3 regions of the Xanthomonas medicagonis genome follow, and region 2 is predicted to be linked to each of the others. Evidence: riboswitches for the same ligand, from Rfam matches in the RefSeq annotation. Region 2 holds a riboswitch; each other region holds the start of a gene.
What was found. Region 2 has a riboswitch for cobalamin ahead of btuB (TonB-dependent vitamin B12 receptor). Riboswitches for the same ligand answer to the same signal wherever they lie in the genome.
Positions count from the first base shown of each region.

Region 1: it holds a riboswitch for cobalamin, as region 2 does, so the genes downstream of both, AB3X07_RS21840 (ribonucleoside-diphosphate reductase subunit alpha) here and btuB (TonB-dependent vitamin B12 receptor) in region 2, are expected to answer to the same signal.
Region 3: it holds a riboswitch for cobalamin, as region 2 does, so the genes downstream of both, metE (5-methyltetrahydropteroyltriglutamate--homocysteine S-methyltransferase) here and btuB (TonB-dependent vitamin B12 receptor) in region 2, are expected to answer to the same signal.

Region 1 is NZ_CP162488.1:5,127,176-5,130,411, reverse strand. Features, by position in the region: gene AB3X07_RS21850 (hypothetical protein) at 101-640, shown strand; gene AB3X07_RS21845 (hypothetical protein) at 747-1,037, shown strand; cobalamin riboswitch at 1,377-1,600, shown strand; gene AB3X07_RS21840 (ribonucleoside-diphosphate reductase subunit alpha) at 1,780-3,236, shown strand, end outside.
Region 2 is NZ_CP162488.1:4,605,598-4,608,833, reverse strand. Features, by position in the region: gene btuB (TonB-dependent vitamin B12 receptor) at 1-1,682, opposite strand, end outside; cobalamin riboswitch at 1,796-2,014, opposite strand; gene AB3X07_RS19465 (TfoX/Sxy family protein) at 2,178-2,591, opposite strand; gene AB3X07_RS19460 (GAF domain-containing protein) at 2,599-3,081, opposite strand; gene bioD (dethiobiotin synthase) at 3,228-3,236, shown strand, end outside.
Region 3 is NZ_CP162488.1:5,091,401-5,094,636, reverse strand. Features, by position in the region: gene metE (5-methyltetrahydropteroyltriglutamate--homocysteine S-methyltransferase) at 1-1,425, opposite strand, end outside; cobalamin riboswitch at 1,639-1,892, opposite strand; gene AB3X07_RS21710 (winged helix-turn-helix transcriptional regulator) at 2,320-2,715, opposite strand; gene AB3X07_RS21705 (aromatic alcohol reductase) at 2,857-3,236, shown strand, end outside.

The DNA.
Region 1 (3,236 bases), 520 kb from region 2:
GTGCGCGGAAACATCCGCTGGCCGAAACGCCGCACCTGGCGCCTGCAAGCGGCCTACCGTGGTTCCACCGCAGCGCTGCGCTGCTCCACGGAGAACGACGATGACCCTCTCGCCCCGCACTTCGCTTCTTCTGCTCGCCCTGGCCATCAGCGGCCTGACCGCGCTGGCGGCGCCCGCTGCACAGGCGCGCGAGCGCACCCGGACCCGCACCGCCAGTCACGTCGATGGCGCCCGCAGTGCCGCGGTGAATGCCAGCGCCAGCGGCACCCACGGCAGCCGGACCCGCGCGCGGCAGTGGCAGGCCGATGGCCAGGGCAACGTCTCGAACAGCCGCAGTGCGGCCGCGAGCGGCGCCAACGGCGCGGCGGCCGCGCGTCAGTCCAGTGCCTACCGCAACGCCGACGGCAGCGCCGGCCGCCAGGGCAGCGCCAGCGTCACCACCGCCAACGGTGGCAGCGCCAGCAGCAGCGGCAGCATCGCCAGGAGCGCCGATGGCAGCGTCACCGGTAGCCGCCAGACCAGTGCCAGCGGTGCCAACGGCGGCAGTTACCAGGGCTCGACCACGGTCGCCGACGGCAGTGTCACCCACACCGGAACCTGCACCAACGCCGCTGGCGAGGTCGTGGCCTGCCGTCCGTAGCCGGCCACACCCCTGGCGTGGCGCCCGCCCCCGCGTCGGCCAGTCCGCCGCGTCGGTTCCTCGCCCGGGTCGCCACTCTTCCGTCCACCCCCTATCCGAGACCGCCATGAAGACACGCATTGCCCATGGGCTGCTGTGCAGCCTGCTGTTGGCCGGCACCGCTGCCGCACAGACCGCGCCGAGCGCCGCACAGAAGGAGCAACTGCAGCAAAAGCTCAAGGCCGCCGACGCCAACGGCGATGGCCTGATCAGCCGCAGCGAAGCCGAGGCGTCGCTGCCGCGCCTCGCCAAGCGGTTCGACGCGCTGGACCGCAATCACGACGGCCAGCTGTCGCCGGACGAACTGCGCGCGGCGGTGCAGCAGGCCAGGCAGCAGGCCGGCCAGCGCTCGCGCTGAGCCGGCGCGGCGCGACAGCGGCATCGTGCCTGCAACCCAAGTCCGTGCAACGGCCGGCGCCGCCGGGTTGCAGGGGCGCCGCGCGCGGCGACCGTTCGCCCGCTGCCGGCGTGGCGGTGGCCCGCTCCCCGCGCAGTTGGCGCAGATCGGCGCGCACCGCGATGCGCGGGCGGCCGCCGATAGGCGCGCCCAGGCCCTTGCGGCATGGGCGCTGCGGCCGTTTCCTGTCCGATCCGGCGCGCCGTAGCGGGGATTTGCGGGGTCCCTGCGGCAAACGGTTGTCCCGCTTGGCTTTGCGCATTTACGACTACATTTAGCGTTGACGACGCTCAGGTACCCCACTATCTTGTGGTGGTCGGTTCCAGCAGCCACCAGGCTGCGGGATCAAAAGGGAAGCCGGTGCGGCGCAAAGGCGCTCAGTCCGGCGCTGCCCCGCAGCGGTAATTGGGAACGAACCCGTCACCCGCACTGAGGCGTCCCGCCTTGGGAAGCGACGGGCTAGGACACCGGCCATCGGCCGCCGCCCATCAGCCCGAAGACCTGCCGACAGCCGCGCGATGCACACAGCGCGGCGCCGACCGTTGAATCTCCGGGGGGAGAGGGTCGGTGAAGCGGTGACCGCCCGCAGGCCGCATGCCTGCGCCGTCGCGGTCGCTGCGACACCGCGTCCCCACGCTGCTGATCCGGTCGGAGCCTGCCTGCGAGGGTCGGGCAGCCGGTGCAACCACGCTTGGAGACCTTCATGAGCCAGACCCACAGCCTGCCGGCCGCCGCCCCCCTCGACGCCGCCGACGTCGATTCCACGCCGGCCGCCGCCGCCGCGCAGCCCGACGTGGCCGCCAGCGAGCCGAGCAACGACCAGCGCGCCGTGACCTGGATCGTCAAGGACGGCGGCAACCGCCGCATGGCCTTCGATCGCTCGCGCCTGCAGCGCACCCTGGACCGGATCCACGCCGAGTTCCCGCAACTGGACGTGGCGGACTACGAGCGCAAGGCCTTCGCCTTCGTCGAGAAGAAGGAAAGCCTGTCGGCCGACGACATGGTCGACTACCTGATCCGCGAGGCCGAGTCGCGCGTGGACATCGCCACCCCGGAGTGGGAGTACTTCGCCGCGCGCCTGTACCTGCACCGCCTGTACAAGCGCGCCAGCAAGAACCGCTTCTACGATGCCGGCGAGAAGTACGGCTCCTACGTCGGCCTGCAGGAGAGCCTGGCCGACCGCGGCGTGTACTCGATCGACATCCTCAAGAACTACTCCAAGGACGAACTGGCCGAAGCCGGCAGGATGATCGACCCGGAGCGCGACAAGCTGTTCGCCTACAACGGCCTTTATCTGCTGGCCACGCGCTACCTGGCCACCGACACCTCGCGCAAGGTCTACGAACTGCCGCAGGAGCGCTGGCTGACCATCGCCCTGTACCTGATGCAGGACGAGAAGCCGCGCGAGCGCCGCATGCAACTGGTCGGCGAGGCCTACTGGGCGCTGTCCAACCTGTACATGACCGTCGCCACGCCCACGCTGGCCAACGCCGGCAAGATCGGCGGGCAGCTGTCGAGCTGCTTCATCGATACCGTGGACGACAGCCTGCAGGGCATCTACGACTCCAACACCGACGTGGCGCGCGTGTCCAAGCACGGCGGCGGCGTCGGCGCCTACCTGGGCTACGTGCGTTCCTCCGGCTCGGCGATCCGCGGGGTCAAGAACTCCAGCGGCGGCGTGGTGCCGTGGATCAAGCAGCTCAACAACACCGCCGTGTCGGTGGACCAGCTCGGCCAGCGCAAGGGCGCCATCGCCGTGTACCTGGACATCTGGCATCGCGATATCGAGGCGTTCCTGGACCTGCGCCTGAACAACGGCGACCAGCGCCTGCGCGCGCACGACGTGTTCACCGCGGTGTGCGTGCCGGACATCTTCATGGAAGCGGTCGAGCGCCGCGGCGAGTGGTACCTGTTCGACCCGCACGAGGTGAAGGAGGTCAAGGGCTGGTACCTGCAGGACTTCTTCGACGAGAAGCGCGGCGAAGGCACGTTCCGCGCCAAGTACGAGGAAGTGGTCGCCGATGAGCGCATCGGCCGCAAGGTGGTCAAGGCCATCGACATGTTCAAGCGGATCATGGTCAGCCAGCTGGAGACCGGCAACCCGTTCATGTTCTATCGCGACGAAGTCAATCGCATGAACCCGAACAAGCACCAGGGCAT
Region 2 (3,236 bases):
GCGTCGTCGAAGCGGTGGCCGCTGCCGAACGCGGTCACGCCCAGCTTGACCGGGCCGAAGCCGCGGTCCACGTCCAGCCGCGCGGTGTTCTGCGCGCGCCGCGCCAGCCAGTTGTCGCGGTTGGCGCCGTCGCTGCGGTTGCGCGGGTCGGTGTGGCTGAGCTGCGCCGACAGTTCCCAGCCGGCCAGATCGGCGTAGCCGGTCAGTTCGGCGCCGCGGATCCGCGCCTCGTCCACGTTGACCGGCAGGAAGGTGGCGGCGTCGTAGGAAATCAGGTCGTCGACGCGGGTCTCGTAGACGTTGAAGGTCCAGTTCCAGGTATCGGCGTACTGCGCCACGCCCAGGTTGCCGCTCTTTGACTTCTCCGGCTTCAGGTCCGGGTTGCCGGAGAACGGGAAGTACAGGTCGTTGAAGGTCGGCGCCTTGAAGCCGGTGCCGATGCTGGCGGTGAGCTTGAAGCCGCCGTCCAGCGCCAGGCCCCAGCCGAGGCTGCCGGTGGTGTGCTCGCCGAACTGCTCGTTGTCGTCGCTGCGCACGCTGGCCTGCACCTGCTGCGCGCCGAAACGGCCCTGGTACTCGGCGAACACGCCGGTGTTGTCGCGCTCGTCCACGTCGAACGCGGTGGTGCCGGTGACCTGCTCGCGCTGCCAGTCCACGCCGGCGCTCAGCAGGTGGCCGTCGGCCAGGCCGAAGTCGCCCTGCAGCGCGGCCGTGTCGCGGCGGCTGTCGAAGGTGCTGACGAAGCTGCGGGTGTCGCTGCCGGCGGCGTGGTAGTAGCTGTCGGCCTTGTCGGTGTTGCGGCCGACCTGCGCGGCCAGGTGCACGCGCTCGGATGGGGTCCAGTCGAGCTTGCCGCCGAACACCTGCTGGGTGTTGTCGGCTTCGTTGCCGGCGAACAGCGCATCGCCGTCGTATTCGTTGCGGCTGTCGATGTTCAGCGCCTGGCCCTCGATGCGCAGGGTGTCGCTGAGCGCATAGCCGGCGCGCGCGCTGAGCGAGACGTTGCGGTAGCCGTCGCGGTCCGGCTCGTCGACGAAGCAGCCGGCGAACAGCGTGGCCGAGCCGTTGCAGGCGTTGATGCCGTCGGTCTTCTGGTAGCCGCCCTGCACCGACAACCAGCCGCGCTCGCCGCGGTTGCTGAAGCCGGCGCTGGCCTGGCGCAGGCCGTCGCTGCCGGCGCCCAGGCTCAGGTTCTGCTGCAGGCCCTGGCCGCCGTGGCGGGTGAAGATCTGGATCACGCCGCCGATCGCATCGGAGCCGTACAGGCTCGAGCGCGGGCCGCGCACGATCTCGATGCGCTCGATCTGGCTCAGCGGCAGATCCTGGAACGCGGCCAGGCCGGCGCTGGCCGAGCCGATGCGCACGCCGTCCACCAGTACCAGCACGTGGTCCGATTCGCTGCCGCGCAGGTTCAGCGTGGTCAGCTTGCCCAGGCCGCCCTGGTTGGAAATGCCGATGCCGGCGCGGCCCTGCAGCAGTTGCGCCAACGAGGTGGCCTGGCTGCGCTCGATCTCGGCGCGGTCGATGACCTGCGCCGGGACCACGCTGTCCTCCACCGAGATCTGGGTACGGGTGGCGGTGACCAGGACCTGGTCCAGGTCGGTGGCGGCATCGGCGGCGAGCGCCAGCGAGGGCAGGGACAGGGCGGACGCGATCGCGACCGAAAGCAGGCGGGACGACATGGGTGGCAACTCCGGCGCGCGGCGGCGCGCTGTGACGGCAAGGGAGTCGCGAACGGAAGGTGCAAGCGGACGGCGCCAAACGCGGCGCGGCACGCCGCGACGCCCTCCGCATCGCAACCAGTGAACTGCAAGGCCGGTCTCCGGGCTGGCGATCTGGGAGCCGAAACTCCCGGCTGCGACGCCTTCCCATGCCCAAGGCACAGTGGCGCAAGTCGTCAGCGCGGATCGCTTACCGTTGCGGGGGCAGCGCCGGCCTTGTCGCAAGACGCACCGGCTTCCCGTTTCAACCTGCAGGCCGGGGCCGGCAGGTCACCTTGAAGCGGCGCGATTGTACGCGATTGCCGGGGCGTGGCGCCGAGTGCGGCCGGATCGCGCCGGCGCTTGGGGGCTGGTGGCGCAAGAGGCCAGGGCGGAGATGCGCTTGCCCGGGCCTTGCGGCGGCCTCGCTGTGGCGAAGCCGCCGCCGGTTGTCGCCGATAGCACGCGGTGCGCGGATCAGTCGTCGTCGCGCTCGCCGGCATGGTGGTCGGCGTCGAACGCATGGCCGCCGAACGGGGCGTCGTCCGTAGACGGCGCATCGCCGCCGTCGCCGTCGCGATCGAAATGGGTGGTCGCCACCGGTCCGGCCACCGGCAGCCCGCGCTGCGCCGGCAGTTGCGCCGCCGCCAGGTCCAGCTCGGCGAGCAACTGCGTGCGCCGCGCCTCCGGCAGTTCCTGCCAGTGGCAGCCGGTCAGCGCGCCCTCCAGCGAGTACAGCAGGTTGAGGCTGGGCTTGAAGCCGGCGCGCTTGACCTTCAGGAAGGCGCCGACCGCCCCGGCCGCGGCCAGGTCCTGCTGCGTGCGCAGGCCGACCTGGCGCAGCCAGGCCGCGCTCTTGGGACCGATGTTGCGCAGCTTTTCGGTGCTCATCGCCGGCTCACTGCAGGCTGTCGACGAAGACCCGGGCGATCGCTTCCAGGCCGCGCTGGTCGTCGGCATCGAAGCGCGCCAGATCCGGGCTGTCCAGGTCGAACACGCCGATCAGGGTGCCGTCGCGCTGCAGCGGCACCACCAGTTCCGAGCGCGAGGCCGCATCGCAGGCGATATGCCCGGGAAACGCCTCGACGTCGTCGATGCGCTGGGTCTGGCCGGTGCTGGCCGCGGCGCCGCACACGCCCTTGTGCAGCGGGATGCGCACGCAGGCCGGCAGGCCCTGGAACGGGCCGACCACCAGTTCCTTGCCGTCGTAGAGATAGAAGCCGACCCAGTTCAGCCGCGGCAGCGCGTGGTACACCAGCGCCGCCAGGTTGGCGGCATTGGCGATGCGGTCGGGCTCCCCGGCGACCAGGGCGCGGGCCTGATCGAGCAACTGGGCGTACTGTTCCGGCTTGCTGCCGGTGAGCGTGGAGGAAGCGAACATCCGGCGAGTCTAGCAGCGGCTGCTCATGGCTTGGGCGCCAACGCGGTCGCTATCGCCGACTGCGGCGGCGCTGACGCGGCGCACGGCGCCGGCTATCCTGCGCGGCCGCGCCGCATGTAGCGGACTCGAAGAGAGGATGTGTTGCGATGGCTGTT
Region 3 (3,236 bases), 490 kb from region 2:
ACGCACGCAGCGCTCGGTCTCCGCGGCCAGAAACGCGTCGTATGCGGCATCGTCGAGCTTGCCGGCCTTGTGCTGCGCGCGCGCCTGCCGCACCTGTTCGGTCTGGGGGAACGAGCCGATCGTGGTGGTCGGATACAGCGGCAGCCGCAACGCCGCCTGCTGCGCCTGGCGGCGCTGCGTATACGGCGACTGCCGACGGCCGGCATCCTCCGTTAGCGCATCCACCCGCCGTGCCACCTCGGCGCGGTGCACGCGGGTGGAGGCGCGACGGCTGGCCAGCGCATCGCGCGCCTCGGCCAGCGCGGCCTGCGCCTGCGGTTGATCGTCCAGCGCATCGGCCAGGGTGCGCAGCTCCTGCAGCTTCTGCCGGGCGAAGGCCAGCCAGCCGATCAGTTCGCGGTCCAGCTTGGTTTCCTGCTGCAGATCCACCGGCACGTGCAGCAGCGAGCACGACGGCGCCAGCCACAGCCGCTCGTGGCCGACATGGCCGGCGGCGTAGCGGGCCAGGGTCAGCGCGTTGTCCAGCGGCGTGCGCCATACGTTGCGGCCGTTGACCAGGCCGGCCGAGAGCACGCGCCCGGCCGGCAACGCCTGCAGCACCGCGTCCAGCTGCGCCACGCCGCGCACCAGGTCCACGTGCACGCCGTCCACCGGCAGCGCCATCGCCAGGTCCAGGTTGTCGCCCAGCTCGCCGAAGTAGTTGGTCAGCAGCAGTTTCGGCCGTGGCGCCTGCGCCAGGAAGGCGTAGGCGCGGCGATACGCCTCGCGCGCGGCGTCGTCCAGGTCCAGCACCAGCGCCGGCTCGTCCAACTGCACCCAGCCGGCGCCGGCCGCATGCAGGCGTTGCAGCAGTTCGGCGTACACCGGCAACAGGCTGTCCAGCAGCGCCCAGCGATCGCTGCCGTCCACCGTCTTGGACAGCGCCAGGAACGTCACCGGCCCGATCAGCACCGGCCGGGTCTGGATGCCCTGCGCCTTGGCTTCCAGGAATTCCGCCACCGGCTTGTCGCCGCGCAGGCGGAAGGGTTGGTGCTGGGCCAGCTCAGGCACCAGGTAGTGGTAGTTGGTGTCGAACCACTTGGTCATTTCCAGCGCGTGCAGGTCCAGCCCATCCTGTTGCGTGCCGCGCGCCATCGCGAAGTAGCCGGCCAGCGGATCGGCATCGGCCAGCGCCCGGTAGCGTTGCGGGATCGCATCGAACAGGAACGCGGTGTCGAGCATCGCGTCGTACAGGCTGAAGTCGTTGCTGGGCGGCACGTCCACCCCGGCCTCGCGTTGCAGCCGCCAGTGGCGCTGGCGCAGGTCGCGCGCCGTCTCCTGCAGTTGCGCGCCGTCGATGTCGCGGCGCCAGTAGCGTTCCAGCGCCTGCTTGAGCTCGCGCCGCGCACCGATGCGCGGGAAGCCCAGGTTGGTCACGATCGTCATGTTGCGTTTCCTCATTGCGTTCATAGGCATTGAGGAACGAAGGAACCGCGCGCCGCGCGTCCCGTTCGCAGGGACCGCCCGCCACGCCAGCGACCTTCGCCCCCGCGGGCGAACCGGCGCCCCGCGGGCAGGCGGAGGCGCGTGACGCGGCGCGGGGCCACGGCACGGCATCCGGCCGCCTCCCCGCGGAGGCGCCAGGTCGAATCGGAGGACGCACGGTCCTCCGGCCGGGGCCGGTATTCGGGCTGATGGACACGCGCACCGTCTCGGCTGCGCACCTACTGTCCGTCGCTTCCCAGGCCGGCATGCGCCGGCCCAGTGCCATTGACGGAGGTCGTTTCCATTCACCGCTGCGGGGCAGCTCCGGAATGGGCTGGCGCTTGCGGCGCCAGCCGTCACCAGATTCCCGTTTAAATTCATCCCTTCATCCGAATGAAGCGATGAATACCTTCGGCGAGCGCACGATAGGGCGGATGCGAGCAGCGGTCAAGCACCCGCGCCACGCGCTGTGCCGGGATCACGCCAGGGGTGAGCCGGCGTTCCTGGTCTCAGGTATCGGCCTATACGGATCGCTTGATTGCGCCCGGCATGGTGTGCGGCGTAGTGGGGCAGCTTCGTCGCGGACGTGCAGAACCGCGTCGTGACCGGTCCCTTGCCCTATCTTGCCGGGGCCGGCAACGATCTGGGCGTCGATGCATCGGCGGCCCGGTGCCCGGCATCACCCGCGCTTCGGCCTGATCACCTGCGCTGCGGTCATCTACGTCTCCACCGATCCGAATGCCATGCCCGCGGCCTGGGTGAACCACTCCACAGCAGGCCACGTCTTTGCAGCCGACGTGCACGAGCGTGAGAGTGCCCACGCCAACGGTAGCGACCGCGCGAACAACGTCAGCGCTACGCCAGGTCTTCCTTGGATGCCGTGCGAGCAGATACGTTGTCCGCGTGCGCCGCATCGAACGCCTGGCGACATGTGCGGAAGTCTTCGGCCCGCTCGACGACCCAGGTCCACATGGGAATCATCAGGATCAGCAGGTCCTTGCCCAGTGGCGTGATGGTGTACTCCACGCGGGGCGGAACCTCTCCGAAATCGTGCCTGCTGATCAATCCATCCCGCTCGAGGTGACGAAGGGTCCGTGTCAGCATGCGCTGCGTGATTCCCCGCATCCGGCGCGCCACGTCGGCATGACGCAGCGTTCCGTATACGCCAAGCGCGTGAATGATGCCGAGGGACCAGCGATTTCCCGCATGCGACAGCACCTCGCGACGCAAGCCGTCGTCGTCTGCACTCATGCCATCGCATATCGATTGAGAGTGCTGCAGCAGCTCCTCGGAACTCATGACTGGAGCGATCGGTATCATGCGTGTGCCTTCTTATGCGCTGTCTGCACGGGAGGCAGAATCGGCGCCATCGTACACACACGTGGTCATCCGATGTCCTCCCAACAGCACAGTGCACCCTCCAGGTCCATCCTGGTCCTTGGCGCCGGCGAGCTTGGCTTGCCGGTCATTCGCAACCTCGCCCGACTCGCGCAGCAGCACCCTGGGACTCGTGTCAGCGTCATGCTGCGGCAGGCGTCCATCGACTCCCAACTGCCAGAAAAACGCGAAGTGGTGGAAGAACTTCGCGCGCTCGGCGTCGAACGCGTCGCCGGCGATCTGGTCGCCGCTTCCGTGGACGAACTGGCGGCCGTGTTCTCCCGGTTCGACACCGTCATCGGCTGCACCGGATATGCCGCTGGCCGCGATATGCCGATGAAGGTTGCCCGCGCCGCAGTCGCATCGGGGATCCCGCGCTACTTCCCCTGGCAATT